DNA from 2 places in the Streptomyces sp. NPDC008001 genome. Region 2 is predicted to be linked to the other one. Evidence: riboswitches for the same ligand, from Rfam matches in the RefSeq annotation. Region 2 holds a riboswitch; the other holds the start of a gene.
The links. Region 2 has a riboswitch for cobalamin ahead of ACFZCD_RS16300 (cobalamin biosynthesis protein). Riboswitches for the same ligand answer to the same signal wherever they lie in the genome.
Positions count from the first base shown of each region.

Region 1: linked by a shared signal. The riboswitch ahead of ACFZCD_RS20470 (HoxN/HupN/NixA family nickel/cobalt transporter) and the one ahead of ACFZCD_RS16300 (cobalamin biosynthesis protein) in region 2 are both predicted to bind cobalamin.

Region 1 is NZ_JBIBIZ010000007.1:316,145-320,038, reverse strand. Features, by position in the region: gene ACFZCD_RS20475 (MFS transporter) at 1-1,102, shown strand, start outside; gene ACFZCD_RS20470 (HoxN/HupN/NixA family nickel/cobalt transporter) at 1,110-2,222, opposite strand; cobalamin riboswitch at 2,253-2,472, opposite strand; gene ACFZCD_RS20465 (FAD-dependent monooxygenase) at 2,587-3,816, opposite strand.
Region 2 is NZ_JBIBIZ010000005.1:491,860-495,753, forward strand. Features, by position in the region: gene ACFZCD_RS16295 (cobyric acid synthase) at 1-769, opposite strand, end outside; gene ACFZCD_RS16300 (cobalamin biosynthesis protein) at 766-1,731, opposite strand; cobalamin riboswitch at 1,859-1,981, opposite strand; gene ACFZCD_RS16305 (hypothetical protein) at 2,137-2,364, opposite strand; gene ACFZCD_RS16310 (anion permease) at 2,382-3,626, opposite strand; gene ACFZCD_RS16315 (class II aldolase/adducin family protein) at 3,741-3,894, shown strand, end outside.

The sequences.
Region 1 (3,894 bases), on a different contig from region 2:
GGCGCTCCGTCAGGCGGGCGCGTCGTACGGCTTCGTCGGCGTGGCCGTCGGGGCGTTCGCCATCGCCTCCGCCGCCGGCGGGCCGCTGCTGGGCCGGCTCGTGGACCGGGTGGGACAGCCGCGTGTCCTGCTGCCGACGGCGCTCGTGGCGGCCGTGGGCTTCGCCGTCGTCGCCGTCGCGCCCGGCAGCACCGCGGCCGTCCTGACGGGCGTCGTCCTCGCGGGTGCGGCGACGCCCCCGCTGGAGCCGTGCCTGCGGGCCCTGTGGCCGGACCTCGTCGCGCCGGGGAAGCTGGAGTCGGCGTACGCCCTGGACTCCGCCTCCCAGGAGCTGGTCTTCGTCGGCGGGCCGCTGGTGGTCGCGGGCGGCGTGGCGGTCGCCTCGCCCTCGGCGGCGCTGTGGGCCGGCGCGCTCCTGGGCGTCGCCGGGGTGCTCGTGGTCGCCACCGCCCCGCCCGCGCGGGTCTGGCAGGCGCCCGCCCGTGCCGCCGGCCGGCTCGGGCCGCTGCGCAGCCGCGGCCTGGTCGTGCTGCTCACGGGGCTCACGGGCGCGGGCGTCGCCATCGGCACGCTCAACGTCCTCGTCGTCTCCTACGCGGAGGAGCACCGGATGCCCGGCGGCGCCCCGGCGCTGCTCGCGCTCAACGCCCTCGGCGCGCTCGCCGGAGGACTGGGCTACGGGGCCGTGCGGCACTGGCGGGTGGCGCCGCCGCGCCGGACGCTGCTGATGATGCTCGGTCTGACGGCCGGGTACGGGCTGTTGTGCCTGCTGCCCGCCCCGCCGTACATGGCCGGTCTGATGCTCTTCACCGGGCTGTTCCTCGCGCCCGTCCTCACCGTCGTGTTCGTGCTGGTGGGCGACCTCGCCCCGGCCGGCACGGTCACCGAGGCGTTCGCCTGGCTGGTGACGCTCATGACCGCGGGCGTGGCGCTGGGGTCGGCCGTCACCGGCACGGTGCTGGAGGAGGCGGGGCCCGCGTGGGCCGCGTCGTGCGGCGTCGCGGGACTCGCCGCCGGCACCCTGGTGATCCTCGCCGGGCAGGCGCAGCTCGTGCCGGCGGCGCGGGAGGCGGCGGAGGAGGCCGCCGCGCACGCAGCCTGACCCGGGGTCAGCTCTCGGCCGTGGCCGCCGTGCGGGCGGCCCAGCGCTGCTCCACCTTCCCGAAGCGCCAGTAGCCGAGGGCCGCCGCCCACACCACCACGAACAGGCCGACGATGACGAAGCCGGCGTTGTCGAGGTTCAGGCCGGAGATCCAGCCGGTCACCGCGTCCTCCATGCCGAGCTTCTCGTGCAGGACGCCGACGAGTTCGACGGTGCCGATGAAGAAGGCGACGGCGATGGACAGGCCCGTGATGGTGAGGTTGTAGTAGACCTTGCGGACGGGGTTGGAGAACGCCCACTGGTAGGCGAAGTTCATGAACGTGCCGTCCAGGGTGTCGAAGAGGCTCATCCCGGCGGCGAACAGCAGCGGCAGGCACATGATCGCGTACCAGGGCAGGCCGGCGGCGGCGCCGCTCCCCGCCATCACCATCAGCGTGACCTCGGTGGCCGTGTCGAAGCCGAGGCCGAAGAGGAAGCCGAGCGGGAACATCTGCCCGGGGCGGGTGATGGAGCGGGTGAAGCGGCCGAGGATGCGGTTCATGAAGCCCCGCGAGTCCAGGTGCTGCTCCAGCTCGGCCTCGTCGTAGCGGCCCTCGCGCATCGCGCGGAAGACGCGCATGATGCCGGCGAGGGCGACGAGGTTGAGCGCGGCGATGAGGTAGAGGAAGCCGCCGGAGACCGTGGTGCCGACCAGGCCGAGCGTCCGGTGGGTGGTGGACCCCTCGTCCATCAGCTTCCCGGCGAGCCGGGTGCCGCCCGCCACCAGCAGCGTCAGGAGGACCACGACGCCGGAGTGGCCGAGCGCGAACCAGAAGCCGACCGACACCGGGCGCTTGCCGTCGGCCATCAGCTTGCGGGTGGTGTTGTCGATGGCGGCGATGTGGTCGGCGTCGAAGGCGTGCCGCATGCCGAGGGTGTAGGCGGTGACGCCGAGGCCGGCGCCGTAGACCTGGGAGCCGACGGTGTAGTGGCCGGGGGCGACGAGCAGGTAGAGCACGCCGAACGCGACGACGTGCAGGGCGGCGACGACGGCCAGCAGGCCGGCGGTCCGCACGGTGTCCTGGCGGCGCCAGTGGAAGGCGGCCGCGGGGCCGCCGGGAGAATCGGTGGGTCGGGACATCTTGGGTTGAACGCTCCAGCACCTCGTGGACCATTTGCGAGATGCCGTGGCCGGTCTCCTGGCTTACGGGTCCGTTCGCGCCCGTCCCCGCCTTCCCGGCAGCCGGCTGCGGCCAGTGGCTCCGCGCGCCGTGGGGCGGCGCGCGGAACGGGACGGTCACTCCCCGATCACAGTGGCGAGGGCCGCTCCGGACTGGGACCTCGACGGTCCTTCACCGGTCTTCCCGAACACCACGGCCGGGTCACTGTAACGCTCGGGGGGCCTTGACGCGAAGGTTCCGCAGCTGCGAGGAGTTTGCAGCTGCCGGGGGCGGGGTGGGGGAGCACGACCTGGGGAACGGTGCGCCGTCCCGGCCGGGCCGGGGTCAGGCCTCCCGCGGGCCGTCCAGCGCGCGGCCGCCGAAGCTGCCCTCGCCCTCGGACGCCTCCTGCCACCAGGCCTCCAGGGCGGCCTGGTCCATGCCCGCCCACACGGGCGTGGCCCGCACCTGCGCCCGGCCGAGCCGGCGGCCGAGGTCCACCACCGCGCGGCCGGCGGGCGACCGCGCGGCGTCGTAGGCCGCCACGGCCTCCGCCCAGCTCCCGGCGGAGGCCAGGCAGCGCTCCAGCACCGCGGCGTCCTGCAGCGCCTTGACCGCCCCGCTCCCGGAGTGCGGCCGGGCGACGGCGGCCGCGTCGCCGACGAGCACGAGCCGGCCTTCCCCGTAGTGCGGCACGCACAGGTCGTAGACGGGCTGGACGTAGGTGGCGTCCTTGGGCGTGCGCCGGACGACCTCCTGCCAGTACGGCGGGAAGTGCGCGTCGACGACGGCCCGGTGCTGGTCCGTCAGCGCGTCGGGCACCTCGCCCGGCGGCAGGCCGGCCGCGTCCTTCAGGGACAGGCCGTGGGCCGGGTCGGCGGGCACGGCGTAGAAGACCCAGTTGGCGCCGGTGCCGGTGCCGCCCGGCCCCGGGATGCGGTAGACGATCATGTGGCCGCCGGGGAAGGCGACGGTGGCCGCCTCGTCGCGCGCCCACGCGCCGGGCGGGCCGGGCAGTTCCTCCTCCGGGAGCACGCCGCGCCACGCCAGGTATCCGGCGTAACCGGGCACCGTCGCGTCCCGGGTTGCGGCCCGGACGACGGAGCGGTACCCGTCGGCGCCGACCACGAGGTCGAACCGCTCCTCGCGGCCGCCGGCGAAGCGCAGCACGGCCCCGTCCGGCCCGGGCAGCACCTCTTCGACCGCCGTCCCGCGCTCGTAGGCGACGGAGGAGGGTATCCGCGCCCGCAACCCCTGCCAGAGCGACCCCCAGTTGTACGAACGGAACCCGAACGGCAGCGTCCCGATCCTCCGTCCGGCCCTGTCCGCGCCCTCCCGGACGATCCAGGGGCGCGAGGCCAGCCGCACCCAGGGGACGGCCGGGTCGAGGTGCCCGGCCGCCACCAGCTCGGCGTGCCGCCGTTCGTGGACGGCCAGGCCGACGCCCCGGTCCTCCAGCCCCGCGGCCGCCCGCTCGTACACCACCACCTCGCGGGCGCCCGCGCGCGCCGCGGCGAGCGCAGCCGCGCACCCCGCGATGGACCCGCCCACGACCGCCACTCGTCCTGCCTGCATCCCCAGCCCCTCCCCTTGCTTCTGGCACCTCGTGCCACTTCCGTCACGGGCGGAACCTACTCCGCCGGTCCGGCCCCC
Region 2 (3,894 bases):
CGCCCCGCAGCGAGACCCGCAGGCCGTCCTCCTCGTCGATGCCGAGGCCGTGCGCGAACGGCAGGACGCCGAACGTCCGCCGGCCCGTCAGCCCGTACAGCATGTCCAGGCCCGGCTCCAGCAGCGACACGTCGCCCCGGAACTTGTTGACGACGTAACCCGCTATCAGCTCCTGGTCCTCCGGCGACAGCAGCGCCGTCGTGCCGAAGAAGGACGCGAAGACGCCGCCGCGGTCGATGTCACCGACCACGACCACGGGCAGCCGGGCCGCCCGGGCGATGCCCATGTTGACGATGTCGCTGCGCCGCAGATTGATCTCGGCCGGGCTGCCCGCGCCCTCGCAGATGACCGCGTCGTGCGTGCGGCGCAGCTCCTCCAGGCAGTCGGTCACCGTGCCGAACAACTGCTCCTGGCGGCCCGCGTGGTAGCCGCGGGCGCTCAGTTCGCCGACCGGCTTGCCCATCAGGACGACCTGGCTGCTCCGGTCGCCGCCGGGCTTGAGCAGGACGGGGTTCATGAGCGCGCTCGGCTCGACGCGGGCGGCCGCGGCCTGCATCGCCTGCGCGCGGCCTATCTCCGCGCCCTCGCGCGTCACGAACGAGTTGAGCGACATGTTCTGCGCCTTGAACGGCGCGACCTTGACGCCCTTGCGGACCAGCCAGCGGCAGATGCCGGCCGTCACCACGCTCTTGCCCGCGTCCGAGGTGGTGCCGGCCACCAGCAGGCCCCCGCCCCGCGGACCCGCGGGCCCGCTCCTGTCAGCCGTCACCGGCTCCTCCTTGCCGTCATAAGCAGACTGCCCACTGTGCGGGCCGCAACTGCCGTTCCCAGGGCCAGCAGTGACACCCGGCGCGAGAGGCGCACCGCGCGTTCGATGTCGGCCGACACCACGGGGCGGTTCTCCGCGCCCAGCACGGGGCGGTGCTCGGTCCGGCCCGCGTAGGCGAGGGTCCCGCCGAGCCGCACGCCGAGCGCGCCCGCGAACGCGGCCTCCACCGGGCCCGCGTTGGGGCTGGGGTGGCGGGACGCGTCGCGCCGGGCCACCCGCCACGCGCCGCGCGGGTCGGGGCCCGCGAGGACGGCGAGGGCGGCGGTCAGCCGGGCGCCGGGCCAGCCCGCCACGTCGTCCAGGCGGGCCGAGGCCCAGCCGAAGCGGCGGTAGCGGGGCGACTTGTGGCCGACCATGGCGTCGAGCGTGTTCACGGCCCGGAAGCCCACCAGGCCGGGCACGCCGCCGAGCGCGCCCCACACGAGGGCGCCGACGACGGCGTCGGACGTGTTCTCGGCCACGGACTCCACGACGGCGCGGGCGATCTGCTGCCCGTCCAGCGCCTGCGGGTCGCGGCCGCACAGGTGCGGCAGGCGCTCGCGGGCGACCTCCACGTCACCGGCGGCGAGCGCGCCCCCGATGGCGCGGGCCTCCCGGCCCAGGGACGTCCCGCCGAGCACGGCCCACGTGGCGGCGGCCGTCAGCGCGACCTCGGCGGTGCGGGAGCGGGAGGCGCGTACGGTACGGGCCAGCAGCGCGGCACCGGCGACCGCGCCCCCGGCGCACACGAGGGTGTGCAGGGCTCCGCGGCCGCGGTGGTCGCGCCACAAGCGCTGCTCCACGGACAGGGCGGCGCGGCCGAACGCGGCGACGGGGTGGCCGCGGCGGGGGTCGCCCAGCACGCGGTCACCGAGGAAGCCGAGGGCGGCGCCGCACGCGAAACCGATCGGATCGGCACGCATCGGCTCAGACCGCCGTCACGCCTCGGCGGGGGAAGGGGGCTGGGAGGGGCGTTCGGTGGCGGGCGCCGGGCATGACGATGTGTCCTCACTCAGGGTCCGCGCCCTGGCTCGACGTGACCGGCGACCAGAGTCTCCTGGCTCCCGGATCCGCGCCGCCCCGGCCTTCCGGCTCGCTGCCGTGGCCGTCCTGAGGGGAGGCGCTCCCCGGTGACAGTGGCGGGACCGCGCCGGATTCGCACCGGCTTCCTCTGCTGTCGCCGTTTGGCTCCGGAAGTCCACCATGCGCCGCGGGCGCCGTCAACTCACGTCTGACCTGGTCCGAACCCTCGCTCACGCCTCCGTCCGCGGGTACGCGAACGGCCGGGCCCCGTAGGAGACCCGGCCGTCCGGAGACGAGCGCGGCGCTTACGCCACGATCAGGTAGATGCCGTAGCCCACGGCCGCCGCGCACAGCGCGAAGCACGCGTAGGCCCCGGAGCGCGCGAGCACACCGGCGCCCGCACCCGTCTCCGGCGAGCCCCCCGTGCGGGGCGCCGTGCCCATGATGCCCAGGGTGAAGATGCCCACCAGGCCGACCGTCACCACGAGGCTGACGCCGAAGACCTGGCCGAAAGCCGCCCAGTCGATGTGCATGCTGTTTCTTCCTTGCCTTAGCTCGCCGCGGCGGCGGCAGGAGCCCGCCCGGCCTCGGGGGAGGGAGAGACCGCGGCGGCCAGGGGGCCGGCCGGCGGCGGGGCGACGGCCTGCAGGGCCGCGGTGACGACACCGGCCGGCTCGGCGGCGGGCTCGGTGCCGCGCTCGTCCAGGTCGCCGTGGGTGACGGGCTTGCGGCGCGAGGCCATCCAGATCGCGCCGGAGACGGCCAGGCCGAGGACGGCGACCGCGGCCACGCCCCAGTCGCCCTGGTCGGCGAGGAAGGCGGCGCCACCGGCGACCAGGCCGGCCGCGGGCAGGGTCAGGCCCCAGGCCAGGACCATGCGCCCGGCGGTGGACCAGCGCACGACGCCGCCCTTGCGGCCGAGCCCGGCGCCCATGATCGAGCCGGAGCAGACCTGGGTGGTGGAGAGCGCGAAGCCGATGTGCGAGGAGGCGAGGATCACGGTCGCGGCGCCGGTCTGGGCGGCGAAGCCCTGCGCGGGCTTGATGTCCGTGAGGCCCTTGCCGAGGGTCTGGATGATGCGCCAGCCGCCCAGGTACGTACCGAGCGCGATGGCCAGGCCGGCCGAGACGATGACCCACAGCGGCGGGTCCGCGTGCGGCGCGACGACGCCGCCGGCGACGAGCGCGAGGGTGATCACGCCCATCGTCTTCTGGGCGTCGTTGGTGCCGTGGGCGAGGGAGACCAGGGCGGCCGAGGCGATCTGCCCGGCGCGGTAGCCCTTGGCGGTGTCGCGCTCGTCACGCCCGCGGGCGAGCCGGTAGGTGAGCCGGGTCGCGCACCAGGCGGCGAGGCCGGCCACGATCGGCGCGGCGACGGCCGGGATCAGGACCTTCATGACGACCTTGTCGGCGTTGACCGCGTGGAAGCCGGCGGAGACCACCGTCGCGCCGATGAGGCCGCCGAAGAGGGCGTGCGAGGAGCTGGAGGGCAGCCCGGCGAGCCAGGTCAGCAGGTTCCAGACGATCGCGCCGACCAGCCCCGCGAAGATCACTTCGGGCCGGATGCCGGCGCTCTCATCGATGATTCCCCCGGAGATGGTCTTGGCCACCTCGACGGACAGGAACGCACCGACGAGGTTCAGGGCCGCCGACATCGCCACTGCGGTCTTGGGCTTGAGGGCGCCGGTGGAGATGGTGGTGGCCATGGCGTTGGCCGTGTCGTGGAAGCCGTTCGTAAAGTCGAACACCAAGGCCGTGACGATCACGATCCCGATGAGAAGCGTGATGTGTTCCATTCACCCAGGCAATCAGCTCGATGGTCAGTACAGCAGCGACCGTAAAGACCTTGGGTGAACGGAAGGTGAACTGGGCCGGGCGGAGCAGTGACGCGAACCGGAGGCGAAAAACGGATGCGAGTGACCGAGCAGATCCGCCGGGCATGGGCCGATGTCGTGGCCACGGCCCGCCGCACCACGGCCGACGGCCTCGTCGTCGGCACCTCGGGCAACGTCTCCGCCCGGGTGGGCGATGTCGTCGTCGTCACACCCAGCGGCATCCCGTACG